Regions from separate parts of the Massilia consociata genome, predicted to be linked through region 1. Evidence: riboswitches for the same ligand, from Rfam matches in the RefSeq annotation. Region 1 holds a riboswitch; each other region holds the start of a gene.
What was found. Region 1 has a riboswitch for cobalamin ahead of ACFFJK_RS11940 (cobaltochelatase subunit CobN). Riboswitches for the same ligand answer to the same signal wherever they lie in the genome.
Positions count from the first base shown of each region.

Region 2: it holds a riboswitch for cobalamin, as region 1 does, so the genes downstream of both, ACFFJK_RS02780 (TonB-dependent receptor family protein) here and ACFFJK_RS11940 (cobaltochelatase subunit CobN) in region 1, are expected to answer to the same signal.
Region 3: it holds a riboswitch for cobalamin, as region 1 does, so the genes downstream of both, ACFFJK_RS21995 (TonB-dependent receptor domain-containing protein) here and ACFFJK_RS11940 (cobaltochelatase subunit CobN) in region 1, are expected to answer to the same signal.

Region 1 is NZ_JBHLWP010000011.1:186,770-196,937, reverse strand. It holds gene ACFFJK_RS11950 (hypothetical protein) at 1-80, opposite strand, end outside; gene ACFFJK_RS11945 (MotA/TolQ/ExbB proton channel family protein) at 77-520, opposite strand; gene ACFFJK_RS11940 (cobaltochelatase subunit CobN) at 513-4,778, opposite strand; cobalamin riboswitch at 5,052-5,268, opposite strand; gene ppc (phosphoenolpyruvate carboxylase) at 5,338-8,202, opposite strand; gene hemC (hydroxymethylbilane synthase) at 8,321-9,370, shown strand; gene ACFFJK_RS11925 (uroporphyrinogen-III synthase) at 9,363-10,124, shown strand.
Region 2 is NZ_JBHLWP010000003.1:253,241-263,408, forward strand. It holds gene ACFFJK_RS02745 (histone deacetylase family protein) at 1-53, shown strand, start outside; gene ACFFJK_RS02750 (hypothetical protein) at 167-1,048, shown strand; gene ACFFJK_RS02755 (hypothetical protein) at 1,249-2,124, shown strand; gene ACFFJK_RS02760 (hypothetical protein) at 2,114-3,340, shown strand; gene ACFFJK_RS02765 (hypothetical protein) at 3,345-3,488, opposite strand; gene ylqF (ribosome biogenesis GTPase YlqF) at 3,690-4,637, shown strand; gene ACFFJK_RS02775 (DODA-type extradiol aromatic ring-opening family dioxygenase) at 4,769-5,563, opposite strand; cobalamin riboswitch at 5,683-5,921, shown strand; gene ACFFJK_RS02780 (TonB-dependent receptor family protein) at 6,002-7,996, shown strand; gene ACFFJK_RS02785 (cobalamin-binding protein) at 8,015-8,938, shown strand; gene ACFFJK_RS02790 (thiol:disulfide interchange protein DsbA/DsbL) at 9,051-9,713, shown strand; gene ACFFJK_RS02795 (hypothetical protein) at 9,721-10,053, shown strand; gene ACFFJK_RS02800 (DUF6151 family protein) at 10,115-10,168, opposite strand, start outside.
Region 3 is NZ_JBHLWP010000031.1:1,059-11,226, forward strand. It holds gene cobT (nicotinate-nucleotide--dimethylbenzimidazole phosphoribosyltransferase) at 1-386, shown strand, start outside; gene ACFFJK_RS21985 (adenosylcobinamide-GDP ribazoletransferase) at 389-1,168, shown strand; gene ACFFJK_RS21990 (histidine phosphatase family protein) at 1,171-1,713, shown strand; cobalamin riboswitch at 1,746-1,972, shown strand; gene ACFFJK_RS21995 (TonB-dependent receptor domain-containing protein) at 2,043-3,884, shown strand; gene ACFFJK_RS22000 (FecCD family ABC transporter permease) at 3,911-4,948, shown strand; gene ACFFJK_RS22005 (ABC transporter ATP-binding protein) at 4,950-5,723, shown strand; gene cobO (cob(I)yrinic acid a,c-diamide adenosyltransferase) at 5,729-6,355, shown strand; gene ACFFJK_RS22015 (cobyrinic acid a,c-diamide synthase CobB) at 6,357-7,658, shown strand; gene cobU (bifunctional adenosylcobinamide kinase/adenosylcobinamide-phosphate guanylyltransferase) at 7,655-8,227, shown strand; gene cbiB (adenosylcobinamide-phosphate synthase CbiB) at 8,221-9,171, shown strand; gene cobD (threonine-phosphate decarboxylase CobD) at 9,164-10,144, shown strand; gene ACFFJK_RS22035 (cobalamin-binding protein) at 10,141-10,168, shown strand, end outside.

The DNA.
Region 1 (10,168 bases):
AGGCGGGAATACAGGCGCAGGCGCGCGGGCCTGCCGCCGCGCACCGCGCCGCCGTTCACTGTGCCGTTCACTGCGCTCATGCCGCGCCCTCCATCGCTTCCAGGGTCTCTTCGTACCAGCGGCGGCGCAGCTTGCCGATGACGAGGCCGCCGATGCCTGCCACCAGGCCGAGCACGGTGGCGTCGAAGGCCACCGTGACGGCGCTGGCGAGCTGGGCGGGATCGCCGCGGCCGAGCGCCGCCAGGCCCGGGCCGAGGGGAATGATGGTGGCCATCAAACCCAGCATCGGTGGAATGCGCGCCAGCAGGTCGGCGCGCTCGAGGCGCCGGCGCGCCACTGCATGGACGCGGCCGACGTCGCCGGCCGCACCGAGCCTGGGCAGGCCATGGAAGCGTTCGCCGACGGCGATGCCGGCTTCCACCAGCGTCACCGCACAGGCGAACAAGAGGGCGGCCAACGCGGGCGCCAGCAACCAGCTGACCGCATCGTGCAGCCAGGCGAAGGACAAGACATCAAGCATGGAATCTCCTGGAAGGTTGGGGGTGGTGGCGGCCGCGCCACAGGCCGAGCGAGAACAGGATCAGGCCGCAGGCCAGGGCGCCGAGCACCTGGGCGACGCGCCGGCCGGCCGGCGTCGCCGGTTCTTCCAGGCGGCTCAGCTCGAAGGCGCGCGGGGCTGCCGTGGCGTCGGGGGCGGGAGCGGGAGCGGGGGCTGCGGATGGCGCCGGCGAGGGTGCCAGGCGCGGCGACGCGGGCGACGCCGGTACGTTTGCCGTGGCCGGCAGCAGCTCGCCGCGCGCCTTTGCCAGGGTCACGCCCAGCAGCCGGGCATCGGCCGCGTCCAGTTGCGGCGCAAGCCATTGCCACATCGGGTGCGCCGGCGCGGTGTGCCCGCTGCCGGGCAGGCCGTTGGCGGCGACCAGGCGCGCCAGCTCGCCGCCCAGGCGCCGGATGGTGGCGGGATCGGTCTGCCAGAAGCCTTTTTCGGCCGCCACCATGAACACAGCCAGCATGTGCGCCTTGACGTGGGCGTTGTGGCGCCGGCCCAGGAATTGCGGCAGGCCGAGTTCGTAGCGGTCGTCGAAGTACACCGACTTGACTTCGTCCCACGCCCAGTTCTTCACCAGGTCCGGACGCGTTACCTGCCAGCCCCACAGGTTCTCGATGAATTCCTGTCCCATGGTACGGGCGCCGGCGTAGCCGTGGTCCATCAGCGGCTTGAGCCAGGCAGGGTTCAGGAAGCGGCCGCGCAGCTCGCCCAGCAGGCTCGCTGCCAGCGGCTCGACGTCGGCGCGTCCCGGCTGGGCGTGCTGCAGGATCAGGGCCTCCGGCACACGGCCGGTGCGGGTCTCGACGGCCAGGGACAGGCCGCCCAGGTAGTCGAATGCGTCGTTGTTGTCGAGCAGTCCGTACAGGTTGCTGGCGCGGCCGTGGTAGGTGCGGGCGATGCCGCCGAGCGCGGCGTCGAATGCCGCATGGCTCGCTTCGCCGTCCGCGTCCATGCCGTAGGCATGGCCCATGCGCAGGCGGTAGGCGCGGGCGAGTTCGCCGCGCTCGCGCCATGCGCCCGAGCGCTCGGTCAGGCGGTTGACGCCCGTGCCATACGCGCCGGGAGCATCGCCGAACACGCGCTGCACGGCTGCGTGGCCGGCCTGGGCAAGCGGCATGCCGCCGCCCTGCAGGGCTTGCGTGCGCGCCAGCCATTCGCGCGCCACGCGGTTGCGTTCGAGCGGCTCGCGCCCCCATGCGCCGCCGCCCGGCAAGGGCGCCAGTGCCGCCTGCAGGGCTTCGTGCAGCCCGGGTTCCCGTTCGGCCAGCGTGGCGGCGGACGCGGCCAGCGCCATCCGGCCGGCACGGTCGATCAGGCGGATCAGGTTCGGGTACAGGTCGCGGAACAGGCCGGAGGTGGTGACGATCGCGTCGCGCCGCACGGCATCCGGCTTGAGCCGCACGTCGGTGACGACGCCGCGCGCATTCCATACCGGCTCGGCGCCCATCATCGCCAGTGCGAAGGCCACCATCACGCCTTCGTCGCGCACCGCGTCCGAGGCCCACAGGATGATGCCCTCGCTGCCCGCCCCGTCGTCCACGGTGGAGGGACGATCGGCAGCCTGGGCGGCCAGGCGCTCGCCCAGCCCGTAGCCGAGGCGGGTCGGCAGGATGTCGCCGTCGACCGCATGGAAGTTGCGCCCGGTCGGCAGGGCTTCCGGGGAGCGCAGCGGGTCGTTGCCCTTGCCCGGCTCGATGTAGCGCCCTTCCAGGCCCGCCAGCAAGGCGCGCATCTCCAGCGCCGGCGACGCGGCCAGCTTGCGCTCGATGTCCGCATCGACGGTGCCGCCCTGGCGCATCGAGTCCAGCATCAGGTCGAGCGACTTGCGCTCCCACGGCCGGCCGAACACGTGCAGGCCATGGGGCATGAATTTCTCCTGCAGCTTGGTCAGGAAGTGGCCGATCTCGTGCGCGAGCAGGTCGTCCTCGGCCGCGTCGAAACCGATGCCGCGCACCTTCAGCACGTCGGCCATCGAGGCTTCGAGCTCGGCGCGCAGGTTCAGCTGCGCCACCCGTTCGCGCATCAGGCTTGCTGCCTGCGCCTTGAGCGACTCCGAGCCGGCGGCCTCGAAGCTTTCGACCACCTGGCGCAGCGACAGCAGTTCGTCGTACAACGGGGTCGCGGCCAGCGGCGGGGTCAGGTGGTCGACCATCACGGCCAGGCCGCGCCGCTTGGCCTGCGTGCCTTCGCCGACGCCGTCGACGATGTAGGGATAGATGCCCGGCAGGTCGCCTGCGATCAGGCTCGGGTAGTCGTCGGCGGCCAGCCCGACGGCTTTGCCGGGCAAGAATTCATAGGTCGAGTGACGCCCGACATGGACCAGGGCGTCGGCCCGGAAGCGGTCGCGCACCCAATGGTAGAAAGCGAGGTACTGGTGCGGCGGCGTGATGCTGGTGTTTGCGTGCAGGAGCTCCTCGTCCACTTCCCAGCCGCGCGGCGGTTGGGGCCCGATGAAGACGTTGCCGAACACCAGGCCCGGCACCAGCAGCTTGCCGCTGTCGACCATCACCTTGCCGGGAGCGGGGCCCCAGCCGCGCATGCCTTCGATGCCGAAACGGACCAGGCGCCGCTGCAGCGCAGCCAGGGTAGCGCAGCGGCGCGAGGGGCGATCGCCGAGGCAGGCGAGATAGCCCTGTTTCAGGCTTGCGAGGTCTCGCAGCGCGTCTTCGCGGCGCGGGTGGTCGGCGCCTTCGACCAGGTGCTGCAGCTCCGCGATGACGACCTCTGCGCGCTTGCGACCCAGCACCTGCTCGCCGCCGGCTTCGGCGTCGAGCACGTCGGCGTGCAGGCGGCCGAGCAGGCCGCCTGTCATTTCCCCCTGCACGCGCGGCGGGAGCGTGGCGAACCAGCGCTGGTAGTCCCCGGCGGCCACGCCGTTGACCGCCGGTGCGAGTTCGCGCAGGGCGGCGCGGTCTTCGGGCAGGTTGACGCCGTGCGCCATGATCCGTTCCAGCAGCGCCTCGGGCGAGGCGGGCAGGTCGCCGACCGTATAGCCGGCGGCCTTGAGTGCATGCAGCATGTCGAACAGCGATGCCGGCACGTCGAGGTTGTCGGCGCCGATGTTCTGTCGGCCCGGCGGGTGGTTGTAGTAGATGAGGGCGATGCGCTTGTCGCGATTGGGCTTGGCGCGCAGGGCCAGCCAGCGCTGCACGCGTGCGGCGAGGCGGCCCGCTTCCGCATCGAGCACCACCGGCGGACGATGCTCGAGTCCGGTCTTCGGATCGTGCCGGGCCTGGCCCAGCGCGGCCACGGCGACGGGTTGGCCGATGCCCTGCAGTTCGGGCAGGGCGACGCGGTACTGCACCGAGTCCGGGGCCAGGCCGTCCGGCGACAGGCGCCACTGCATGGCGCTGCGATCGAGCATGCGGATGGCCTTGAACACCGGCACGTCGAGGCGCTGGAACGCCGCCTCCACCGCCTCGCGGCCCTCGGCCGCGCCGACCACGAAGTCCTGCAGCACCACCAGCGCAGCCGGACGCGCCGGTGCGATCAGCTCGGGCAGGCGTTCCAGCGCCTCGCGCGAGGCGCCGCCCCAGCGGCTCAGGACCTGCACGCAGGGCTGGCCCTGCCGTTCGATGTGGCGGCACAGTGCGTCCGGCACGATGCCGTCCATGTTGGCCAGGTCGAGCACCACGACGGTGGGTTTGTCCGCCAACCCGAGCTCGGCGGCGCGGCCCCAGGCCGCGTCGTCGGCCAGTTCGCGCTGCCCGGCGCGCAGGCGCAGCGCGGGCTCCGGGCGCGGCGCCGCCAGCGGCGTCGCCGGTGCGAGCAGGTGGGCGAACAGGGCCGCCGTATTGTCCATCCCGCTTCCTTGCCACAGGCGCCGCGCGGCCAGCCAGCGGCTTGCCGCCGGATGCGCCGCGGCGGCGCGCAGGGCCGCCTCCGGCGGCGTCTCGTTCGACAGCTGGCGCAGGGTTTCGGGCGGAAAGCCTGCCAGGCTGCCGTGGCGGCCGCGCGTCATGAGGCTGAGCGTGGCTTCGCCATTGAAGGCCAGGACCTCGGTGCCCGGGCGGGCGTGGCTTGCCAGGGCGTCCTTCAGGCGCCGCGCCGGGTCGCCGAACACCGAGACCGCCAGTACGCTGTCGGCACCCCGGATCCAGCGTGCGACGTCGCCGCCGCTGGCCGCCATGAGCTGGGCCGGAGTGCGCAGCAGGATGCGGTCTTCCGGATGCCGCGCCAGGTGGCGATGGGCTGCTTCGACGGCGGTTGGCGCCGCACGTTCGGTCACGATGGCAAGCAGGGTGCCGGCGCGAACGGGCAGGGTGGGTAGGAGACACAGCAGCGCTGCGAGGAGGCAGGCGCGGACGAAGGTACGGGCGCTCAGTTCGGGTCGACCAGTGAAGCACGCAGGGCGCGCATGAAAACCAGGCAGGCCCTGTGCTCCATGGAAAAGCCGTGCGCATCCAGGGCGCACGAAAGCCGCGCGCACTGGACGGTGTCATGACCCGGACCGAAGGAAAACGAGGGACAGCCAACCGGCAATGCCACACCCCGGGCATTGCAAAGTGCATCGTGACTGGCCGGTCTTCTGGCTCGCCTTCTTCCTTCGCTGGCCCTGCCTTCCCGTGCGATGCACAGTGGCGTCCGGCCAGCGTCGTCAGGCTTACAGCAGCGGGGGCTGCGCCGGACTGGCGGGGATGGCTATCCCGCGCGTCACCGGCTTCCCGTTTCACCCTCCTGCAGACCTGCAGGAAGGCACCAATCGCGTAACGGCCGGATTGTACCGTCCGGCCGAGTTGTTGTCACGACATCTTTGTCGTGGGTCGTTCCCGCTATGCGGACCGCGTTCAGCCCGTATTGCGCAGGCCCGCCGCCACCCCGTTGATGGACAGGTGGATGCCCCGGTGCACGCGCGGATCCACGTTGTCGCCCAGCTTGCGGCGGCGGTGGATCAGTTCGACCTGCAGGTGGTTCAGCGGATCGAGGTAGGGGAAGCGGTTCTGGATCGAGCGTGCCAGCAGCGGGTTGCCGGCCAGGCGTTCGGTGACGCCGGTGACCGCTTCCAGGCAACGCAGCGTTTCTCCGTACTCGGCCGTGATGCGGCGGAAGATCCGCTCGCGCAGTTCCACGTCCGCCACCAGTCCGGCGTAGCGCGAGGCGATCGCGAGGTCGGTCTTGGCCAGCACCATGTCCATGTTCGACAGCAGGGTCGCGAAGAACGGCCAGTCGCGGTACATCGCACGCAGCAGCGCCATCCTTTCCTCGCGGTCGCCGTCCGCCAGCCAGCCGCTGACCGCGGCGCCGAAGCCGAACCAGCCCGGCAGCAGCAGGCGGCACTGGCCCCACGAGAAGCCCCAGGGAATCGCCCGCAGGTCTTCGATGCGGCGCGTCGACTTGCGCGAAGCCGGGCGCGAGCCGATGTTCAGTTCCGCGATCTCGGCGATCGGCGTAGCGGCAAAGAAGTAGTCGGTGAAGCCCGGGGTCTCGTACACGAGGTTGCGGTAGGCCTTGTAGGCGCGCGCGGACAGTTCGGCCATCACGGTTTCGTAGCGCGCCAGGTCGCCTCCCGTCGCGCCGTTGCCGGCGTCGTCCGCCTGCGGGCTCAGGCTTGCTTCCAGCGTCGCGGCCACCAGCAGCTCCAGGTTGCGCCGGCCGAGTTCGGGATTCGAGAACTTCGAGGCGATGATCTCGCCCTGTTCGGTCAGGCGGATCTGGCCGTTGACGGTGCCGCGCGGCTGGGCGCGGATCGCGTCGTAGCTCGGGCCGCCGCCGCGGCCCACGGTGCCGCCGCGGCCGTGGAACAGGCGCAGCTTGACGCCCTTGGCGGCGAACACGTCGACCAGCTTCAGCTCAGCCTGGTACAGTTCCCAGTTCGAGGTGAGGAAGCCGCCGTCCTTGTTCGAATCCGAGTAGCCGAGCATGACTTCCTGCAGCCGGCCCTGTTTCTCGATGACGCTCGCCACCAGAGGCAGCGACATCCATTCGTCCATGATGCCGGCTGCCCTCTGCAGGTCGGGGATGGTCTCGAACAGCGGGATCACCATCACCTCGCTGGTGACGCCCGCGCCGCCATGCGCGACGCGCATCAGGCCGGTCTCCTTCTGCAGCAGCAGCACTTCGAGCAGGTCGGAGACGGTCTCGGTGTGCGAGATGATGTAGTTGCGGATCGCGCGGCTGCCGTAGCGCAGGCGGATGTCGCGCGCCGTGCGCAGGATGGCCAGCTCGGAATTGGTCTCCTCCGAATAGCTCTCGTACGGGGAGTACAGGGGGCGCGGCTGGGCCAGTTCGGCCAGCAGCAGTGCCACCTTGCGCTCTTCGGGAAGCTGCGCGTAGTCGGCTTCGGCCTGCGCGCGGGCGAACAGTTCGGAAAGGACGCGCTCGTGCACGTCCGAGCTCTGGCGCATGTCGAGCGAGGCCAGGTGGAAGCCGAAGATGCGCGCCGCCCGCATCAGGCCGGCCAGGCGCGGCGCGATTAGCATCTCGCCGTGGTTGGCGCGCAGCGAATCGGCGATGACCTCCAGGTCGGCCGCGAACAGGCCGGCGTCGAGGTAGGGCGGGGCGTGGCCGACTTCCTTGCGCAGGATGTGGTCGACGCCCAGTTCGCGCGCGGTGGCGGCCAGGCGCGCGTAGATGCCGATCAGCGCGCGGCGGTAGGGTTCGTCGCTGCGGTGCGGGGACTGGTCGGTCGAGGCGTCGGCCAGCGCCTGCATCGCGGGCGTGACCGCCACCAGCAGCGTGGAGGCGGACAGCTCGGCGCCCAGCGCATGCACTTCGTCGAGGTAGAACTCGAGGATGGTGGTCGACTGGCGTACCAGCGCATGGCGCATGGTGTCGGCGTTGACGTTCGGGTTGCCGTCGCGGTCGCCGCCGATCCAGCTGCCCATCTGCAGGTACTGCGCGTTGCCCAGGCCGGCACTCCCGCCTGCCTGCTCGTCCTCGCCCTCGCCCTGATAGCGGGCGGCGATCTCGGCTTCGATGTCGTCGTACAGGCCCGGCACTTCGCGCAGGAAGGTGATGCGGTAGTAGGACAGGGCGTTGTCGATCTCGTCGGCCACCGTGAGCTTGGAATAGCGCAGCATGCGGGTCTGCCAGAGCGTGGCGATGCGCGCATGCAGCAGTTGCCCGTTGCGCTGCAATTCCTTGGGCGTCAAGCCGCGGTCGCGCTCGGCCAGCAGGCGGGCGATGTCGTGCTCGGCGTCGAGGATGCTCTTGCGCTGCACTTCGGTCGGGTGCGCGGTGAGCACCGGCGAGATCAAGGCGTCCTTGAAGAAGCCCTCGACCGCCTCCTGCGGCACGCCGGCGTCGCGCAGCTTGCACAGGGCGTGGGCCACGCTGCCCTGGCGCGGCGCGGCGCCGCGCATGAGGTGGGCGCGGCGGCGGCGGATGTGGTGCTGGTCCTCGGCGATGTTGGCCAGGTGCGAGAAGTAGGAGAAGGCGCGCACCACCGAGATGGTCTGGTCGCGCGTGAGCTTGTGCAGCAGGCCGGTCAGTTCCTCGCCGGCCTTCGGGTCGTCTTCCCGGTGGAAGCGCACGGCGGTCTGGCGGATGGTTTCGACGATCTCGAACACCTCGTCGCCTTCCTGGTCGCGCAGCACGTCGCCGAGCAGGCGGCCGAGCAGGCGGATGTCTTCTTTCAGCGGCGCGTCCTTGTCGGCGTCGCGTGGCGAGTCACGCAGCGCGCCCGGGTTTGTTGATGCAGCAGGATTATCCATATCGACCACAAGTTAAGTTGATTGTGCGATGGCGGTTGGCCATGGTCTGCAAGAGCCCCATGCTAAAATTTGTGATCTTATGCATGGGCCGTTTACCGGCATCGTCCTGGTAGGCTAGATGACAGTGAAAGAATCGGTGTTGAAAGCAAATGAATCGGCGCAGCAAGCGCCCGCGAAGCTGATTATCGCATCCCGCGAGAGCCGCCTGGCCATGTGGCAGGCGGAGCACGTGCGCGCACGTCTCGCCGCATTATATCCGCAGTGTAGTGTCAATATTCTCGGAATGACAACACGGGGCGACCAGATCCTGGACCGCACGCTGTCAAAGGTCGGCGGCAAGGGCCTGTTCGTCAAGGAGCTGGAAGTGGCGATGGCCGAAGGCCGCGCCGACCTGGCCGTTCATTCGCTCAAGGACGTGCCGATGGAACTGCCGGAAGGTTTCGAACTGGCCGCCGTGCTGGAGCGCGAAGACCCGCGCGATGCTTTCGTGTCGAACGATTACGCCAGCCTGGCCGAGCTGCCGCCGGGGGCGGTGGTCGGCACCAGCAGCCTGCGGCGCCAGTCGCTGATCGCGGCGCGCTACCCGCACCTGGTGATCAAGCCGCTGCGCGGCAATCTCGATACCCGGCTGGGCAAGCTCGACCGCGGCGACTATGCCGCCATCATCCTGGCGGCGGCGGGACTGATCCGCCTCGGCCTGCCCCAGCGCATCCGTGCGCTGCTCGCGCCCGAGGACAGCCTGCCGGCCGCGGGGCAGGGCGCGATGGCGATCGAGATCCTGAGCGGCCCGCGCAGCGACGGCGTGGACCTGCGTGCCCTGCTGGCCCCGCTGAACCACGACGCCACCGCGCGCGCCGTGACGGCCGAGCGCAAGGTGTCGAAGGTGTTCGGCGGCAGCTGCCAGATTCCGCTGGCGGCTTTCGCCACCGTCGAAGGCTCCACCATGCGCCTGCGCGCCATGGTCGCCACGCCGGACGGCCGGCGCATCGCGCAGGCGGAAGTGGCCGGTTCGTGGGAGCACCCCGAGTTCCTCGGCGAGCAGGTGTCGATCCTGCTGGACGACCAGGACGCACGCGGCATCCTCGAGGCCTGCAAGCAGGAAGCGGCGGCGGAGTCCGCGCCGGAGTCCGGGCTGGACAGTGCTGCCGGCAACGCGCAGGATGCCTGAACCCACGGTCGTCATCACCCGGCCGCGCGCCCAGGCCGATGCGCTGGCGCAGGCCGTGGCAGGCCTTGGCCGCCAGGCGGTGGTATTGCCGCTGCTCGACATTGCGCCGCTCGACGACCCCGCTCCCCTGCGGGCGGCGCTGGCCCGGCTGCCGGCCTATGCGCTGGTGGCCTTCGTGTCGCCGAACGCGGTCGAGGCGGCCTTCGCCCACATTGCCGCCTGGCCGGCCGGGGTGCCGATCGGCGTGGTCGGCGAGGGCAGCCGGGCCGCCCTGGCGCGCCATGGCGTCACCGGCGCGAATGCCACCATCCATTCCCCGCCCGACCCCGCGCTCAGCGATTCCGAGCACCTGCTGGCCCGGCTCGACCTGGCGGCGCTGGCCGGCAAGCGCGTGCTGATCGTGCGCGGCGAGAGCGGGCGCGAACTGATGGCCGACACCCTTCGCGCAGCAGGTGCCCTGGTCGAGACGGTGGCCGCCTACCGGCGCAGCGTGCCGGCGCTGACCGATGGGCTGGCCCGGCAGCTGTCTTCCTTGCTGGCTGGGCAAAACGACTGGATAATCACGAGCTCGGAAGCATTGCGTGGCCTGGCCGCGCTGGTGCGCCAGCTCGACCCGGGCGCCGGCCTGTCCCGGCTGCAGGAGCAGCACCTGATCGTTCCCCATGCGCGCATCGCCGAGACGGCGCGGGCGCTGGGATGCACGCGGGTGACGCTGACCGGGTCCGGCGACGCACGCTTGCTGGCGGCCTTATAGCTTATAGTGGCGGCGGTATGGTGCGGCGCTATTGCCGCGATACA
Region 2 (10,168 bases), on a different contig from region 1:
CGCTGGGGCGCAGCGTCGTGGCCCACCTGAAGGTGCTGGCCGAACTCGAATAACCCGGCAATCGCCGTTCGCCTGCAGGCTCGGCCTGGAACGTCCTGCCCGGTCCGCACATCTAATCCTTCACGACTTCGCGCCCATGCGCGAAGCGACCAACAAGGAGAAGAAAGTGAGACCGACCCGACCCTTTTGCGCGCTGTGCCTGTTCCTCGCTTCCGGCGTGGCAGCCGCAACCAACTACACGCTATGGATCAACGGCCGCGCCGGTGGCGCGGTCGGCGCCGCCGGCAATTACGACGACTTCAGCTACTGGGGCCCGTCTTCCACCCCGGCCGGCGTCAACAAGAAGGCAGTCAACTGGGACGGCCGCAGCAGCATCGCGTCCCAGAGCGGCAAGGTGCGCGACGCGCTCGACTGCTTCTGCACCGGCCCCAACTGGTGCTATGTCGTCACCTACAGCGCCGGCGACCTGATGCTGGGCTACACCTTGGCCAACTACGGCGGCTCGGCGCGCCTGAAGAAGAACGCCAGCCCGAACGCCGCGGGCGTGTGCGGCAACAGCGACGGCAGTTCGCAGACCGGCTGGAACATCCGGTGGGTGCGTGTCGCCGCCGGCGCCGCCGGGGGCTCGGAGCTGTCCGATGCCGGCTCCTGGACGACGTCGGAACCGCTGGTGCAGGACCTGAAGACCAGCACCGCGCGCGCCATGTACAACCACAATACCACGCGCAACATCTGGTTCTACATGTATGCGGGCGCCAGGGGTACGCTGTATTCCGGCCTGCTGCCGGGCCAGGACGACGAAGTCATCGCCTACCACAGCAGCGGCGGCGTGGCCGGCAGCGCCGGCCGCTCCCTCTGCAACCCGCGCGACTGGTTCTGCAACGACCTGACGCTCGGCACCGCCGCCAACCAGGGCGGCAGCACCAAATGGAGCTACCACTCGGTGGTCTTCCGCGACGACAGCGAAGACTACAACCACTACATCAACGGCAACTGGGGCGGCATCATGGGCGTGGTGCGCAGCGCCGTGGTGAACACCGCCCTGTAGGCGCACAAGGGTGCACAAGAGGCAGCGTGCTTGCTTTGCGTAAATCGCGATGCTTCGTTGCCTCTTGTATTGTGCAATTACGACACACTGTTTCCTTTTCAATTGTGCAAATTGACATGCATATATGTCAGGCATAGAGTCGGACTCAGCCGTAACCGAGTGGTACCCCTACGGCGAACAACGACAAAAGGAGAAAGACAGTGAGACATCTACGTATGATCTGCGCGCTGTGCCTGTTCCTCGCATCCGGCCTGGCCGCTGCCGCAAACTACACCCTCTGGATCAACGGCCGCACCGGCGGCGGGACGATCGGCAACTACAACGATTTCAGATATTGGGGGCCCGGCACCACGGCGGCCGGCGTCAACAAGAAGGCCGTCAACTGGGACGGCCGCAGCAGCATCGCGTCCCAGAGCGGCAAGGTGCGCGACGCGCTCGACTGCTTCTGCACCGGCCCCAACTGGTGCTACGTCGTTACCCACAGCGCCGGCGACCTGATGATGGGCTACACGCTGGCCAACTACGGCGGCTCGGCGCGCCTGAAGAAGAACGCCAGCCCGAATACGAGCGGCGTGTGCGGCAACAGCGACGGCAGTTCGCAGACCGGCTGGAACATCAAATGGGTGCGCGCCGCCTCCGGGGCCGCCGGGGGCTCGGAGCTGTCCGATGCCGGCTCCTGGACGACGTCGGAGCCACTGGTGCAGGACCTGAAGACCACCACGGCGCGCGCCATGTACAACCACAATACCACGCGCAACATCTGGTTCTACATGTACGCGGCGGCCAAGGGCACGGCCTATTCCGGCATCCTGCCGGGGCAGGACGACGAGGCCGTGGCCTACCACAGCACCGGCGGCGTGGCCGGCAGTTCGGGCGGCTCCTACTGCAACCCGAGCGACTGGTTCTGCAACGACCTGACCATGGGCACCGCCGCCAACGAAGGCGGCAGCGCCAAGTGGAGCTACCATTCGGTGGTCTTCCGTGACGATAACGAAGCCTACAACCACTACGCCAACGGCAACTGGGGCGGCATCGTGGGCGTGGTGCGCAGCGCGGTGGTGAACAGTGCCCTCTAGGCGATCCAAGGGGCTGATCGGGCTGGGCGTCGCCTTCGTGGCCGCGCTCGGCCTGTGGCTCGCGCGCGGCGAGGCGGAGGCGCCCGTACAGGCGGCCCCAAGCCCGCCGCCCGCGGGACCCCGGTTCTTCGGCGCGCTAGCGGGCGACGGCGGCCTGGCCATTCCCGGCGACCGCGCCGAGCGCCGCCGCCAGTTGCTCGAGCACGCGCAGCTCACGGACCATACCTATTGCAGCTACCTGGAAGGCAGCAAGTACCCGATGGAGTCGCAGCCGGTGGCGCACAATCCCGACCAGCTGCACCCGAACCAGCCTGTCACGGAGATGCACCCGATGCGGGTCGAAGGCGGCGCGACCAGCAATTCGGTCCTGCTGCAGACCTCGCAGTCGCGCGTCTACCTCGCCGCGGGCGAAGCCGTTGCGTTTTCGCTGCGGGCCGTGAACGCGCAAGGCGAAGTCGTGCCGATCGTGATCACGCGCGCGGTCGCGCAGGGCATGACCTACGGGGCCAGCCGTGCCACGCCGCAGGTGGCGCTCGCGTTTGCCGACGATGGCGGCGGCGCCGACCCGGTAGCGGGAGACAACGCCTTCGCCGGCGTGCTGGCCCCAAGCCAGACCGGCCTGGCGGGCTTCCACGGCACCATCCGCACCGAGGTACGCTACACCGCGGGCGGGAAGAACGGGTTCGCCCTGTTCGACGTGGTCTACAGCCCGGTCCTGCCGGCCGCCTGGACCGGCCAGGTGCGCGAGGCGCTGGAAAACGGCTCGCTCAACTTCTACCTGCGCCTCGAGGTGCGCCAGCCGGGACGCTATGTGGTCACCGGCCGGGTCGACGATGCGCGCGGCAAGCCGTTCGCGGTGGCGACCTTCAACGACGTGCTGGAAACCGGCACGCGCGAAGTGAAGCTGACCGTGTTCGGCAAGCTGATGACGGACGAGGCGCCGGCATTGCCGCTCAGGCTGCGCGACGTCGACGGCTACCTGCTGCGCGAGAACGTGGACCCGGACCGCCTGCTGCTGCCGCGGCTGGAAGGGCAGGTGTTCGCCAGCCGCACGCAGAGCATGAAGGGCGTGTCGGACGCCGAATGGCAGAGCGAGGAACGGACGCGCTACCTCACCGAGTACGCGAAGGACCGCCATGCCGCGCGTGCGCAGCTGGCCGCCTTCGATCCGGCCCAGCCGCTGCCGCCGAGCGCCTGCGCAGCGCCGGAGCGCTAGACCGCTAGACCGGCAGCAGAGGGAAGCGGTCGACGAAGCAGGCGCCGCCGACCATGGCGCACAGCATGCCGAACGTACACCAGCGGATCAGGGAGTTCCTTGGTGGAAATTTCGCAGCCTTGGGCGACTTCTTGGTACGGTGTTGCATGGTGATACTCCTGATTGCAGCAGACACATGAAAGTCACCAGTGTGCGCCGCCGGATGGCGATAACGTTGTAGTGGATCAACAGGCCAGCGTAAAGAGTAGCTACAGGCCGCTTCAACAGGCCGGCTTTGCCCGGTCTGTTGCTTGCATGCCGCGGGGGCAGCGTAAAATAGCGCCCTGACCGAAGATTACGAAAGCACAGCATGTCCATTCAATGGTTCCCGGGGCACATGAACGCGGCCAAGAAGGAAGCCGCCGAGCAGATGGAGAACACCGATCTGGTGATCGAAGTCCTCGACGCCCGCCTGCCCGAGGCCAGTTGCAACCCGCTGGTCGAGGAACTGCGCAAGTTCCGCCAGCGTCCCTGCCTGAAAATCCTGAACAAGATCGACCTGGCCGACCCGGCCGCCACCGCGGCATGGAAAGCCTTCTATGACGCCCAGGAAGGCGTGACCGCCTACCCGATGACGACCAAGAAGCCGCTTGATGTCGCGCGCATTCCGGAGTTGTGCCAGTCGCTGGCGCCGCACCGCGGTGTGCCGACCAAGCCACTGCGCATCATGATCATGGGGATCCCGAACGTCGGCAAATCCACCCTGATGAACGCGCTGCTGAAGAAGCGCGTGGCGAAGGTGGGCGACGAGCCGGCCGTCACCAAGACCCAGCAGAAGCTCTACCTCGGCAAGCACATCGTGCTGGTCGACACCCCGGGCATGCTGTGGCCGAAGATCGCGATGGCGAGCGACGGCCTGATGCTGGCCGCCAGCCACGCGGTCGGCTCGAATGCGCTGATCGAGGAAGAGGTGGCGGAATTCCTGGCCAACCTGCTGCTGGAGCGTTACCCGCAGCTGCTCACGGCGCGCTACGGCTTCAAGACCGAGGGCCTGGACGGCATCGCCGTGATCGAGAACGTCGCGCAGCGGCGCGGCTTCCGCGTGCGCGGCGGGGAGTTCGACTACGAAAAGGCGGCGCACGTGCTGCTGCACGACTACCGCACCGGCGCGCTGGGACGCATCAGCCTGGAGACGCCCGCGACCCGCGCCGCGGCCCTGGCCAGGCATGCGGCCGAGATGGCGGAGAAGGCGCGCATCGCCGAAGAGAAGGCTGCCGCCAAGGCCGAGGAAGCGGCGCGCGGCAAGCGCGGCACCTGAGGTTTTTTGTAGGGTGGACGGCTATGCCGTGCGCGCGTCCAGGCAGATGATGCGTCCTCGCGATGCAAGCGTCATTTGAGCGCGCGGCCGCCAGGCGGCCACCCTGCGACCTGATGAGCAGGCCACTCGCTTCACCCGAACCGGAAGCTCGACACCGTCAGGCTCCCGAAAAAATCCTCCTCGTGATACACGCAGGCCGCCGGCTCCCGCTCGGCGGCGCCCAGCGCCACCATCAGTGGAATCAGGTGTTCCTCGCGCGGATGCGCTGCCCGCGCCATCGGCGCGTCAAGCCAGCCCAGCAGCGCGGCAGTGCGCTCCTGCGGCGGCAAGGCCAGCGCCTGCTGCAGCCATCCGTCGAACGCCTTCGATGCCGCCGCCCCGGAGGGACCGAACTGGCGCAGGTTGTGGTACGACAGCCCGCTGCCGATGAGCAGTACGCCATCGTCCCGCAGCGGCGCCAGCGCACGGCCGGCCTCGATGTGGCCCAGCGGGTCGAGGTCGCGCCGCAGCGACAGCTGCACCACCGGCATCGCGGCTTCCGGATAGACCGGATACAGCATCGAGAAGGTCCCGTGGTCGAAGCCGCGCGCCGGGTCCAGCCCGGCCGGATGGCCGGCGGTGCTCAACAGCGCGGCCGCCTGCTGCGCCAGCGCCGGCTCGCCCGGCGCCGGGTACCTGACCTGGTAGGTATGCGGCGGGAAGCCGCCGTAGTCGTAGATCATGCCGGGCGCCGTTCCCGACGACAGCATGAAGCCGGGCGTCTCCCAGTGGCTGGTGACGACCAGCACCGCGCGCACCCGGTCTCCCGCGTCGCGTCGCATCGCCTGCAGCGAGGCTTCCAGCTTGTCGTAGGCGCGGCCGTACTGGTCCTTCATCCACGGCCAGGGACCGCCGCCGTGGGACACGAAGTAGGTGGGAAGCGTCATGGGTGCTCCGGGTGTTCAGTCGAAGCACCCATGGTAGCCGATCGAACGCGGCGGCGCCGGCGCGGGCTCCACCAGGCCCGCCTGCAAGCGGCGAAACAAACCGCGACGGCTTGTCAGGTTATAATCGCCGCGTTCTGGTGCCCGCATGCGCAATCCGCGCGTGCAGTTAAACGGGAAACACGAGGTGTCCGCGCAACGCGCCGGCGCCGGGATGTGCTGCCCCCGCAACGGTCAACAAGCGTCGCCGCGCAGGGTTTCCTGGGGCGACAGGCCGCCTCGACAACCACTGTGCATCGCATAGGAAGGTGAGGCGGTCGGTCTTGCGAGCCCGGATACCGGCCAGACAGGTGGAAGCGCCGCAGGCATGGGCCTTGGGCGGCTTCCGTTGACTCCGGTGTGCGGGGACGCAGGCCGGTGCTTTTACCGAGAACATCCAACATGAATTTTGCTGCCGTACCGCGCAGCGCGCCGGCCTTCAAGCCGCTCGCGCTGGCCTGTGCTTTTTCCCTGTCCATCCTCGCCGCCAACGCCCTCGCGCAGGAAGCCGTGCCCTCGATCGTCATCACCGGGGCGCGTTTCCCGGCCCAGCCGAGCGCCGCGCCGATCGGCGCCACCGTCATCACCGCGGACGAGATCCGCCGCGCCGGCGCCACCGACGTCAATGCCGCGATCCGCAAGATCGGCGGCGTGTTCGGGCGCCAGAGCCTGGACGCCTCGCCCGACTTCGCGCTCGACCTGCGCGGCTTCGGCTCGAACAGCGCGCAGAACGTGGTGATCCTGGTCGACGGCGTGCGCCTGAACGAGAACGAGCTGACCAACGCCGTCCTGTCCAGCATCCCGGTCGATACCGTCGAGCGCATCGAGATCCAGCGCGGCGGCAGCAGCGTGCTGTACGGCGAAGGCGCCACCGGCGGCGTCATCAACATCATTACCCGCAAGGGCGCCCGCCCCGGTGCCCACGGCTCGCTGTTCGCGGAAGCAGGCCGCTTCGACGCGCGCGACCTGCGCGGCTCGCTGGCCTATGGCGCCGGCCCGGTGTCGCTGGACGTGGCCGTGGCCAGGCGCAAGACCGACAACTACCGCAAAAACAGCGCATTCGAGCAGGAGACCGCCAGCGGCGGCGTGCAGTGGAACTATGGCGCCGGCCGCGTCGGCCTGCGTGTGGAGCGCTCGCGCCAGGATGCGCGCTTCCCGGGATCGCTGACGGAAGCCCAGTTCCTGGACAATCCGCGCCAGACGGTCACGCCGGACGACTTCGGCAGCATCGACACCGACCGCGTCACCGCTTCGCTCGAACACCGCATCGGCAGCCTGGAACTGGCCGCCGAGCTGTCGCATCGCGAACGCGAGGTGGAAGCGAACTACTACTACTACACGAGCAACGGCGCCAGGATCGCATCAAGGTCACGCTACGACGCCGACCAGACCCAGTTCTCGCCGCGCCTGCGCCACATCGCCGCGCTCGGCGACAAGCGCAACGAGCTGGTGGCCGGCGTCGACCTGATGCGCTGGAACCGCCAGACCACGTCCGATTTCTCGCTGGGCGACGCGCAGCAGGATTCGACCGCCTTCTACCTGCGCGACGAGATCCAGTGGTCGGCGCCGCACAATGCGCGCCTGGCCGTCGGCGCGCGCCACGAGAAATTCGAGAAGAACTATTCGGACCCGCTGGGCTTCCCGCCGGTAGCGAACGAGCGGCGCGACCAGTCGGTCAACGCCTGGTCGCTCGAAGGCAGCATCGACGTGCTGCCGCAGCTGACCGTGTTCGCCAAGCTCGGGCGCAGCTACCGCATCGCCAACGTCGACGAGAACAGCGTGCGTTCCGGTCCCGAAGTCCTGGCCCCGCAGACCTCGCGCGACATCGAGCTGGGCGCCAGCTTCGGCAACAGCGCACGCCAGCTCGGCGCGCGCCTGTTCCGCCACCGCCTGAGCAACGAGATCTTCTACGATCCGACCCTTTACGGCCGCTGGGGCGCGAACACCAACCTCGACCCGACCCACCGCCAGGGCGTGGAAGTGGAAGGGCAGCTGGTCTTCGCCCGCGACTGGCGCCTGACCGGCCAGTGGCAGCACGTGCAAGCCGAGTTCACCGGCGGCCCGAATGCCGGCCGCGAGATGGTCCTGGTGCCGAAGAACGTCGTGACCGCGCGCCTGGCCTGGGCTCCCGCCGGCGGCCACAGCGCCGACATCGGCGCCCAGTGGGCCGACCGCCAGCGCTACGGCGACGATTTCGCCAACAGCTGCAATGCCCGCATCCCGTCGTTTACCACCGTGGACGCGCGCTATGCGTACCGCGTGGGGGCATGGGAAGTGGCGGCGACGGTACTCAACCTGGCCGACCGCCAGTACTACAGCAACGCCTTCGCCTGCCGTTCGGGCATCTACCCGAGCGACGGCCGCCAGCTGAAGCTGTCGTTGCGCTACGACTTCTAACAAACCACGATGGGTGCCTTGAATCGACTCGTCCCCGCGCTGCTGGCCCTGGCGGCGCTGGGCGCCGAGGCCGCCGTGACGGTGGTGGACGACGCCGGCCGCCGCGTCACGGTGGGGCAGCCGGCGCAACGCGTCATCTCGATGGCGCCGCACGCCACCGAGCTGCTGTTCGCGGCCGGCGGCGGCGCGCGCGTCGTGGGCGCCATGAACTACAGCGACTACCCGGAGGCGGCAAGGAAGATCCCGCTCATCGGCAGCAACAGCCAGATCGACATGGAGCGCGTGCTGTCCCTGAAACCGGACCTGATCGTGGTCTGGCATACCGGGAACACGGCGCGCCAGATCGCGCAGCTGGAAAGTCTCGGCATTCCCGTGTACCACACCGAGCCGCGCCGGCTGGGGCAGGTGGCGGACAATGTCGAGCGCCTGGGCCAGCTGCTGGGCACCCAGGCGAGCGCGCAGGCCGCCTCCCGCGCCTTTCGCGCCCGGCTGGCAGGGCTGGAAGCGCGCTACGGCAAACGCCCGCCGGTGACGGTGTTCTACCAGATCTGGGACCAGCCGCTGTACACGCTCAACGATGGCCAGATCGCCAGCGACGCGATCCGCCTCTGCGGCGGGCGCAACGTGTTCGGCCACCTGAAGGTGGTGGCCCCCGTGGTCAGCATCGAGGCGGTGCTGGCGGCGGACCCGGAAGCGATCCTGGCGGGCAGGCGCCATGATCCGGCCAACCCGGGGCTCAGGCTGTGGGAGCCGTACCGGAACATGACGGCGGTAAAGCGGGGCAACCTGGTGACCGTGGACGGGGAGCTGCTCACGCGGCCGGGGCCCAGGATCATCGACGGCACGGCCCGGCTGTGCGAGGCGCTGGATGAGGTACGTCAGCGCAGACCGCAGGCACGAATCCAGGTGCGTACCTCAGCCACTCACTCATCACTTCCGTAAGCTCAAGTTAATTCCGTAAGCAAATGCAAAATCACCGCTCTTCCTTCTTGGGGAAGGCAAAAAAGTGGTAATCTCCCGGCGTTTGCTAATTCTTTCTTGTGGAAGGTAACCTATGCGTTCTCTGCGTTTTGCCATCATCGCCGCCGCCATGTTCGCCAGCACCGCCATCGCGTCGCCGGCCGACCCGAAAAACGGCGTTGACTACCAGACGCTGGCCCAGCCGCAGCCGGTCCAGGCAACGGGCAAGAAGGTCGAGGTGATCGAATTCTTCGCCTATCACTGCCCGGCCTGCAACATGCTGGAACCTGCGTTCAACCAGTGGATCAAAAAGCAGGGTGACAACATCGTCGTGCGCCGCATCCACCTGCCGTTCCAGGGGCCGGCCGATCCGGAAGCGCGCCTGTTCCTGACGCTCGAAGCGATGGGCAAGCTCGACGAATACCACCACCGCGTGTTTCGCGCCATCCACGTCGAGCGCCAGCGCCTGATGAAGGACGACCAGATCATCGAGTGGGCAGTGAAGAACGGCCTGGACCGCGCCAAGTTCATGGAAACCTGGAATTCGTTCGGCGTGACTACCAAGCTGCGCCGCCTGAGCCAGGTAGCGGCAGCCTACAAGGCCAACAGCACCCCGACCATCGTCATCGACGGCAAGTACGTGGTGTCGCCGGGCCAGGTGGGCCAAGCCAACAAGATCCAGGGCGTGGAACAGACGATGCAGGCGACCATGCAGGTGATGGACGCGCTCGTTGCAAGGGCAGCTAAAACGAAATGAAGGCGAAATGAGTAACAAGGACGTCGAACGCGAAGTCCTCAAGATGTACGATGGGTCCCGGCCCAACGAGGAGGACCTGTTTGAGACCAGTAACGTGAACCACGTGGCGTGGTCGCTGGCGGTGTTCTTCGCGGGTGTGGCCGTGTGGCTGGCCATCGCCCTCGTGAACGCCGAGAACCAGCGCCACGCCCTGATGACCAACAAATGCCCCGATCCGCTCTTCAAGGGCGGCATCGACAAGGCTTGCCTCGTGACCGTACGCTCGCGCGACCACTGGTGGGAACACCTGTGGTACGGCGTGACGCACGTGCGCCCCAGCTCCGAACAGAGCCGGCGCTGATCCCGCGGTTTTCCGCGGGGTCCTAGCGTTTCCTGCAGTTTCCCTACACTGGCCCCGCGGCTCAACCCGGGGTCAGCGCTTTCCGTTCTTCCAGCGACAGCACCTGCGGCGTCCT
Region 3 (10,168 bases), on a different contig from region 1:
ACCACGTGGGCGTCGTGGAGCCGCTCGACGTGCTGGCCACCTTCGGCGGCTTCGAAATCGCGATGATGACGGGCGCGATGCTCAAGGCGGCCGAACTGCGCAAGGTGCTGCTGATCGACGGCTTCATCGTGACCAGCGCCCTGCTGGTCGCCGCACGCCTGCAGCCGGCCATCCTCGACTACTGCGTGTTCGCGCATTGTTCGGACGAAAACGGCCACCGTCTGATGCTCGAGGCGCTGGGCGCGCAACCCCTGCTGCACCTCGGCCTGCGCCTGGGCGAAGGCACCGGCAGCGCGCTCGCCCTGCCGCTGCTGCATGCGGCGGCAAACTTCCTGGGCGAGATGGCGACCTTCGCCTCGGCCCAGGTCAGCACGGCGTCCGAATAAGCATGCACCAGCTGCGCCTGTTCTTCATTGCGGTCCAGTTCTTCACCCGCCTGCCGATCCCGCGCTGGGTCGGCTTCGAGGCGGACTGGCTGCACCACGCCTCGCGCTACTTTCCGCTCGTCGGCCTCGTGGTCGGCATGATCGGCGCCGCGGTCTACGCGGCTGCCGCAACGGTCCTGCCGGTACCCGTCGCGGCCGTACTGTCCACCGCCGCCACGATCTACGCCACCGGGGCCTTCCACGAAGACGGCTTCGCGGATACCTGCGATGGCCTCGGCGGTGGCATGACGCGTGAACGCGTGCTCGAGATCATGAAGGATTCGCGCGTGGGCGCATACGGCGCGATCGGCGTGGTATGCATGCTGGGAGCGAAGATCACCGCGCTCGCCATGCTGCCGCCCGCTGGCGCCATCGCCGCCCTGCTGCTTGCCCATCCAATGTCGCGACTTGCGGCGACCTCGCTCATCTGGCGCATGGAGTACGTGCGTGCCGAGGGTAAAGCGAAACCGCTGGCCCAGCGCATGAGCACGATGGAATTCGGGATCGCCGCGCTCACGGTCGCGCTCACGGTAAGCGTGCTGGCCGCAAGCGGGGCGCTCGGCCTGTCCAGCCTCGCCGCCGCACTGCTGGCCTGCGCCATCTCCGCGTGGTGGCTTGCCCACAAGTTCAGCGTGCGCCTCGGTGGCTATACCGGCGACTGCCTCGGCGCCGTGCAGCAGCTGTCCGAAGTGGCGATCTACGTGGCGGTCCTGGCAACGCTCGGCCACGGTGCGTTGGCGTAAGCATGCGGCTCTGCCTCGTCCGCCATCCGCAACCCGATGTTGGTCCCGGCATCTGCTATGGCAGGACCGATCTCAGCGTATCCGCCACGGCCACCGCACAGGTTGCGGCAAGCCTGCGCGCGGCGGGCCTGCCCGGCGAGCTGCCTGTCTTTGCCAGCCCGCTCGAACGGTGCACCGGCCTGGCTGCGCAGCTCGGCCCACCGGTCGAACGCGATGCCCGCCTGGCCGAGATGGACTTCGGCGCCTGGGAGATGCGTCCATGGAGCGAGATACCGCGCGCCGACGTCGACGCCTGGACGGCCGACCTCCTCCATTACCGTCCGGGCGGCGGCGAAAACGTGCTCGATGTCGCACGGCGCGTCGCCGCCTTCCGCGATGAACTGCTGCGCTCCGGCCATGCCGGCGCCCTCCTCGTCTGCCACGCCGGCACCATCCGGATCATGGCGGCGCTCCATGCCGGTGGAACCCTTGAACAGGCCGCGCTACGTGCCGCATCAAGCCCGCACCGTATCGCGTACGGTGAAGTCATCGAGCTGAAAGAATGACAATGCCGCGACACCGAACGCGCGTCTCTACCGTATAATGGCGCCGTTTTGGTGCTCGCGCCTGTGTCCACAGGCGCAGTTAAACGGGAAACACGAAGCCCTACATAGGCCAACGTGTGCTGCCCCCGCAACGGTAAGCAAGTACCGCATTGAAGGATGATGCGGCAAACCGTCTTCCACGACCACTGTGCGCTTCGCATGGGAAGGTCCGACGGCCACACTTGCCAGCCCGGATACCGGCCAAAAGGTGGAAGCGTGCCAACAAGGCGCTTCTGTTCAATCTGGCTGACGGGGACGTCGGCTGGTTGTCCTTGATGTGAAAACTGTTCATGAACCTTCCTGTAACACGGCAAGCGGCCGCGCCTGCGCTCGCACTCGCCGTCCTGTCGTCTTTCGTTTCGTCCGCCTTTGCCCAATCCGCCGATACGGTGCTCGTGACCGCCAACCGCATGCCCCAGCGTGCGCTTGATGTCATCGCCGACACCACCGTCATTCATGCCGAGGAAATCTCCCGCTCCGGCGCCGGCTCGGTGGCCGACGTGCTGCAGCGCCAGCGTGGCATCGAGATCGCCCGCAATGGCAGCGCCGGCGCCTCCACCAGCGTGTACCTGCGCGGCGCCAACAGCAACCAGGTCGTGGTCCTGCTCGACGGCGTGCGCATCGGCTCGGCCACCAGCGGGGCCGCCGCATGGAACGCCGTACCGCTCGGGACCATCGAGCGCATCGAGATCGTCTACGGCCCGCTCAGTACCCTGTACGGCGCCGATGCGATCGGCGGCGTGATCCAGATCTTCACGCGCAAGGGCGAAGGCGGCCCGGCCCTCGGCGCCTCGGCAGGCCTAGGCAGCAACGCAACGCGCCAGCTCGACGCCAGCGTGCATGGCGCAGGCAGCGGCGTGCGCTATGTCTTCAGCGCCGGCCACGAAGAATCGGACGGCTTCTCCGCCACGCGTCCGGGCGCTTTCGGCTACAACCCGGACAAGGACGGCTACCGCCGCCGCAACGCCAACGGCCAGCTGTCGCTCGCCCTGGCCCCGGGCCATGAGGTCGGCGCCCAGTTCCTGCACAGCGACCTGCGCGCGCAGTACGACAGCGGCCCCGGCCCCTACGACGTGCACAACGAACAGGATTTGAACACCGCCGCCGTCTACGTCAGCAGCCAATTCCTGCCCAACTGGCGCAGCACGGTGCAGTACGCACGCTCCGACGACAAGCTGGGCAGCTTCACCAGCGCCGCCGCCTCCGGCGCCAGCCAGATCGATACGCAGCAGGATGAACTGACCTGGCAGAACACCATTGCCCTCGGCCCCGATACCTTGCAGGTGCTCTACGCCCACCGCAAGGAAGACGTCGCGTCGAGCTCCAGCGCGGCGCTGACGCGTGCCCGCATCACCAATGCGTACGCGGCCGCCTACTCGGCCAGGCGCGGCAGCCACCTGGTCGATGTCAGCGCCCGCCACGACCGTTCGGTCTACGGCAACAAGAATACCGGCGCCGCCGGCTACGGCTACAACTTCGGCAACGGCTGGCGCGCCACCGCCAGTGTCGGCACCAGCTTCCGCGCCCCCACCTTCAACGAACTGTACTTCCCGGGCTATGGCTTGCCCACCAACCGGCCCGAGAAAGGCCGCAACCATGAAGCCGGGCTGCGCTACGACGCCGGCCCGGTGCAGTTCGACGCCACGGTTTTCCGCAACCGCCTCACGGACATGATCGTCAACGCCAACCCATGCCCGGGCCGCACCGGCAGCTGTGCGTATAACGTCAACCAGGCCACCCTCGAAGGCCTGAGCCTGTCGGCCGAGACGCGCATGGCCGGCATCAGCCTGCGCGGCAGCCTGGACTGGCAGGACCCGAAGGACGAGACGACCGGCAGGCAACTGGCGCGCCGCGCAAGGAAACACGCCAGCTTCATGGCCGATTACACCGTGGGTACCGTGAAGGCCGGTGCGGAACTGCTGCTGTCCGGCGAACGCTTCGACGACGCCGCCAACCAGCGCCGCCTGGGCGGCTACGGCCTGCTCAACCTGTACACTAGCTGGCAGGTCACGCCCGACGTGTCGCTGCTGGTCCGTGTCAACAACGCCGCCGACAAACAGTACGAACTGGCGCGCAATTACGGGACGAGCGGACGCACCTGGTTCGCCGCCCTGCGCTACGGCCTTCGCTGACCGCGCGCAACGCAACAAGGAGACGCATGCATCACCCTGCCCTTCCGGTCTGGATCCATCCTCCGCGCCAGCGCGCCCTGCTCGTCATCGGCACGCTGCTGCTGTGCGCCGTCGCAAGCCTGCTGTTCGCCGGGATGACCGGATCGATCGCGGTGCCGCTGGCCGACGTGCCGGATGCGCTGCGCCGGCTGGCGCAGGGCGAAGCCGGTACGCTCGCCGCATCGCTGATCGAGCTGCGTGCCAGCCGTGCGCTGACGGCCTTCGTCACCGGTGGCGCGCTCGCCCTGGCCGGCGTGATGATGCAGGCGCTCCTGCGCAATCCGCTTGCCGACCCGTACGTACTGGGCATCTCGGCCGGCGCCTCGGTCGGCGCCCTGCTCGCGCTGCTGCTCATGGCGGCATCCATCGTGGTGGACATGGCTGCGCTCGGCGGGGCGGTGGCGGTTTCGATGTTGCTCTACCTGCTGGCCCGGCGCGACCTGCGCGGCGGGCTGGCGGCCGAGGGCGGCACTTCGATGCTGCTGCTCACCGGCGTGATCCTGTCGTCCGCCTGCATGGCCCTGGTGACGCTGATGCTCTCGATCGCACCGGAAGGACGCTTGCGCAGCATGATCTTCTGGATGATCGGCGACCTGGCCGGCGCACCGCTGCGCTTGGCGCCGTGGCTGGTGCTCGGCGCCGCCCTGCTGTATGCCTTGCGCAATGCCCGCGCCATGAACGTGGTCGCACTGCATGCGGAAAGCGCCGCCACGCTCGGCATCCGCGTCGGCAGCCTGCGCAAGGGCCTGTTTTTTGTGTCCGGCGTGCTCACTGCCAGCGCGGTGACCAGCGCCGGCTCGGTCGGCTTTGTCGGCCTGATCGTCCCGCATGCCTGCCGCTTCGCCTTTGGCCCCGACCACCGGGTGCTGATTCCGGCGGCGGTGCTGGCCGGCGGCAGCTTCCTGGTGCTGTGTGACACCCTGGCCCGCACCGTCATCGCGCCGCAGCAGCTGCCGGTCGGGGCGATCACCGCCATCATCGGCGCTCCGGTATTCCTCTACCAGCTGCACCGCCTGCGGAGGTGACATGATCCAGACCGAACGACTCGACCTGAACATCGCCGGACGCACGCTGGTACGCCAGCTCGACTGGGCGGCCCGTCCCGGCGAATGCTGGAGCATCATCGGCCGCAACGGCGCCGGCAAGAGCACCCTGATGCGCACGCTGGCCGGACTGCACCGGCCGAGCGGCGGCGCCGTCCTCGTGCGCGGCCGCGCCCTCGACACGTGGGCGCCGGACGAACTGGCGCGCGAACGCGCCTTCCTGGCGCAGTCGCGCCACGATGCCTTTGCCTACAGCGTGATCGAAACCGTCCTGTCTGCGCGCCATCCCTACCACGCCAACCGCTACTGGGAAGGCAGCGACGACCACCAGGCGGCGATGAGTGCCCTCGAAGCGATGGAAGTGGCCGACCTGGCGGGCCGCGATGTGCGCACGCTGTCCGGTGGCGAGCGCCAGCGCGTGGCGATCGCCGCCCTGCTGGCCCAGGAGACCCCGCTCCTGCTGCTGGACGAGCCGGCCAACGCGCTCGACCTGGCGCACCAGGTGAGCGTCATGGGCCTGCTGGCCGGCCTGTGCCGTGAGCAGGGCAAGACCGTGGTCATGATCGGCCACGACCTGAACCTCGCCTACCGCATTTCCACCCATGCCCTGCTGTTGATGGGCGACGGCCGCTGGCAGGCCGGTCCGGTGGCGCAGACCATGCAGCCGGGGCTGCTGGGCGACTTCCTCGGCCACCCGATCGAGATGCTCGAACACGGCGGCCGCCGCATTTTCATTCCATTCGAGGCCACAGCATGAACGACATGAGCAATATGAGCGAAGACGAGATCTCGGCGCTGAACGAGCGCCACCGCCAGCGCATGGAGCGCAAGAAGGCGGTGATCGACGCCAAGATCGCGGCCGCCGACAAGGAAATCGGCATCATCATCGTCAATACCGGCAATGGCAAGGGCAAGAGCTCGAGCGCCTTCGGCATGGTCACGCGCGCCCTCGGCCATGGGATGAAGGTCGGCGTGGTCCAGTTCATCAAGGGCGCCATGTCGACCGGCGAAGAGAAATTCCTGCGCCGCTTCCCGGACGAGGTCAGCTTCCACGCCATGGGCGAAGGCTATACCTGGGAAACCCAAGACCGCGAGCGCGACATCGCCAAGGCAGCCCAGGCATGGGAACAGGCGAAACGCTTCCTGCAGGATCCGGCAATCGGCATGGTCGTGCTGGACGAGCTGAACATCGCACTGAAGTACCGCTACCTCGACGTGCACGCCGTCATCGCCGACCTGCTCGACCGGCCGGTCATGCAGCATGTGGTGGTGACCGGCCGCGCGGCGCCGCCCGAGCTGGTGGCGGTGGCCGATACGGTCACCGAGATGAACGTGGTCAAGCACGCCTTCAAGGCAGGCATCGCGGCGCAGGCCGGGACGGAGTGGTGAGATGAACCGGGATGCAGGCGCCCGCGCCATACTGGTTGCGGCGATGGCATCGGGCCAGGGCAAGACCACCGTCACCGCGGCCCTTGCGCGCAAGCTGGTGCGCCAGGGCCTGCGCGTGCGGGTCTTCAAGTGCGGGCCGGACTTCATCGATCCGATGCTGCTCGAACGCGCTTCCGGCGCGCCGGTCCATACGCTCGACCTGTGGATGGTGGGCCTCGACGAATGCCGGCGCCGCCTGCACGATGCGGCGCGCGAAACCGATGCGATCCTGGTCGAGGGCGTGATGGGCCTGTACGACGGCTCGCCCTCTGCGGCCGACCTGGCGCGCGCGTTCGACATTCCCGTGCTGGCCGTGATCGATGCGTCGGCCATGGCGCAGACTGCGGGCGCGGTGGCCCGGGGCCTGCGCGACTATGGTCCGGTGGCGCTGGCCGGCGTGGTCGCCAACCGCATCGCCAGCGAAGGGCATGCCAATATGGTGGCGGCCTCGCTGCGCGACATCCCGCTCGTCGGCTGGCTGCCGCGCCAGGACACGCCGCTGCCGGAACGCCACCTCGGCCTGGTCCTGCCCGGCGAAGTCGACGGCCTGGAAGACCTGCTCGACAGGCTGGCCGACGCGCTGCATTTCAACGAACAAGCGTGGGAGGCACTGCCGCTCATGAGCCAGTCGGCAGCGGAATGGCCGGATGTCCCTCCTCTGCTGCAAGGACGAACCATCGCCATCGCACGCGATGTGGCTTTCTGTTTCCTCTACCCGGCCAATCTCGACGTTCTACAAAAAATGGGCGCGCGGCTGCGCTATTTCTCGCCCGTGGCGGACGAAGCGGTACCGCCGGACGCCGACGCCGTCTTCCTGCCCGGCGGCTATCCGGAACTGCACTGTGCCGCGCTGGCGAACGCCGGCCATTGGCAAGCGTCGGTCCGGGCGGCGCATGCGCATGGCCTGCCGATCGTTGCCGAATGCGGCGGCATGATGGCGCTCGTCGACGGCCTCACCGACAAGGACGGCAGGCGCTGGCCGATGGCCGGCCTGCTGCCGGGCGAAGTCCTGATGCAGTCGCGCCTTGCCGGGCTGGGGGCGCAAGCGATGCCGACGCCGCAGGGACCGCTGCGCGGACACACCTTCCACTATTCCAGGCTCGAGACCACGACGCCGCCGCAGGAGCATACCGTCAAGACTAGCACCGGTACCCAGGGCGAAGCGGTGTTCCGCATCGGATCGCTGACCGCGTCCTACTTCCACAGTTATTTCCCATCCAATCCGCCTGCCGCGGCCGCACTGTTCGGTGGAGGTCCGGCATGACGTGTACCCTCGTCTTCGGCGGGGCACGCTCGGGCAAGAGCGCCTATGCCGAGCAATTCGCCGAACGGGTCGCTGCCGAGGCCGGAAAGGACGTGGTCTACGTCGCCACCTCGCGCGGCGGCGATGCCGAGATGGCCGCGCGCATCGCGCAGCACCGCGATCGCCGCCCCCGGCACTGGCAGACCGTGGAAGAGGAACTGGCCCTGGCGGCCGTCCTGCGCGCCTACTGCGCCCCGCACCGCCTGGTGCTGGTCGACTGCCTGACGCTGTGGCTGAGCAACCTGATGTTCTGCGACGGCCGCAGCTATCCCGATGTCGGCGAGGTGGCGCTGCCGCAGCGTTTCCATGACGAGCGTGCCGAGCTTCTGGAGCTGCTCGATGCCGGCACGGCGGGCGACGTCGTGTTCGTCTCCAACGAGGTCGGCATGGGGATCGTGCCCTGGGGCGCGGTGTCGCGCTGTTTTGCCGATGAAGCGGGCCGGCTGAACCAGGCAGTGGCGGCGCGCGCAGACCGTGCGGTATTCGTGGCGGCCGGGCTGCCGCTGATCCTGAAAGGCCAGGCATGCTGAGCGGCCTCTCGCTTCCCGAACTGGCTTGCCTGCTCGTCGCCGGCGTGCTGCTCGATCTCCTGCTCGGCGAACCGCGCCGCTGGCATCCGCTGGTCGGCTTCGGCAAGCTGGCCCAACACATCGAAGAGTGGCTGAACCGCGGCAAGCTGCTGATCGGCCGCGGCGTGCTGGCATGGATGCTTGCCGTGCTGCCCTTGAGCGTACTGGCCTGGCTGGCTGCGGACCACGCCGGCATCTGGCTGCACGCCTTCCTGCTGTATGCCTGCATCGGACTGCGCAGCTTGCGCGACCATACCGCGCCAATCGTGGATGCACTGCGCGCGGGCGACTTGCAAACGGCGCGCACGCGCACGTCCTGGATCGTCAGCCGCGATACGCAGCATGCGCTCGAACCGGACCTGGCCAAGGCGGGCGCCGAGTCGCTGCTGGAAAACGGAAACGATGCGGTGTTCGGTACCCTGTTCTGGTTCATGGTGCTGGGGGGCGCCGGCGCGGTGCTATTCCGGCTCGCGAATACGCTCGACGCCATGTGGGGCTACCGCAACACGCGCTTCAACCTGTTCGGTCGCGCGGCGGCGCGCATCGACGACGCGCTGAACTACCTGCCGGCGCGGCTCACCGCGATGTCGTATGTACTGCTGGCCGGACGCGCCCGCGGGCGCGCCTGGCAATGCTGGCGCCGGCAGGCACCGGCGTGGAGCAGCCCGAACGCAGGCCCAGTGATGGCCAGCGGCGCCGGCGCGCTCGGGGTGTCGCTCGGCGGCGCCGCGGTCTACGACGGACAGGTGGAACAACGCCCTCCGCTTGGCGAGGGGCCGGCGGCCACGGTCACCGACATCGTCCGCGCATGGCGGCTGGTCCTGCACACGACCATTCTCTGGCTCGGCGTGGCCGCGTTCCTCGCAGCGCTCATCGTCGTTCTGCAACGGGGGCCGCATGCTTGAACACGGCGGCAACCTGCGTGCGGCGGCGCAGCTGTATGGCCGGGACGACTGGGTCGACCTGTCCACCGGCATCAACCCGCACGCGTATCCCGTCCCGGCACTGCCCGCGAATGCCTGGCACCGGTTGCCGGAGCCCGATCCAGGATTGGTCGCAGCGGCATGCGCCTATTACGGCGCGCCCGACCTGCTGCCTGTCGCCGGAACGCAGGCGGCAATCCAGGCGCTTCCGCGCCTGCGCGGACCCTCGCGCGTGACCGTGTCGGCTCCATCGTATGCGGAACATGCGCACGCATGGAGCAAGCATGGACACACGCTGAGGCTGGCGTCCTATGCCGGGCTGGATGAGGCGATCGAGGACAGCGATGTCGTCGTCGTGGTCAATCCGAACAACCCGACCGGGGAAACCGTCGCGCCCGAACACCTGCTGGCCTGGGCCCGCCGCCTCGGTGCGCGTGGCGGGTGGCTGGTGGTCGACGAGGCATTCGGCGATACCTCCCCTTCGTTGAGCCTCGCTGCGCATGCGGCGCAGCCGGGACTCATCGTCCTGCGATCGGTCGGCAAGTTCTTCGGGCTTGCAGGCCTGAGACTGGGATTCGTTGGCGCCGAGCGGCCGACCCTGCATGCACTGGCCGACCTGCTCGGGCCATGGGCCGTGAGCGGCCCGGCCCAGGCGATTGCGCAGCAAGCGCTGCGCGATACGGCCTGGCAGCAGGACACCCAAGCGGCACTCGGTGCCGCCGGGCGCCGGATGCGCGCTCTGCTGCAGTCGCACGGCATCGCGGCGGCCGGCACGCCGCTATTTCACTGGTGGCCGGAAGTCCGGCCGGAAGCATTTCACACACACATGGCGCGCCGCGGCGTCTGGTGCCGGCTGTTTGCCGAGGCCGCGCGCGGCATCCGGATCGGCTTGCCGCCCGACGAAGCGGGTTGGCAGCGTCTCGAACGAGCACTTCAGGAGTGGAGCAATCGATGAAGGCAATGGTTTTACTGGTGGCGC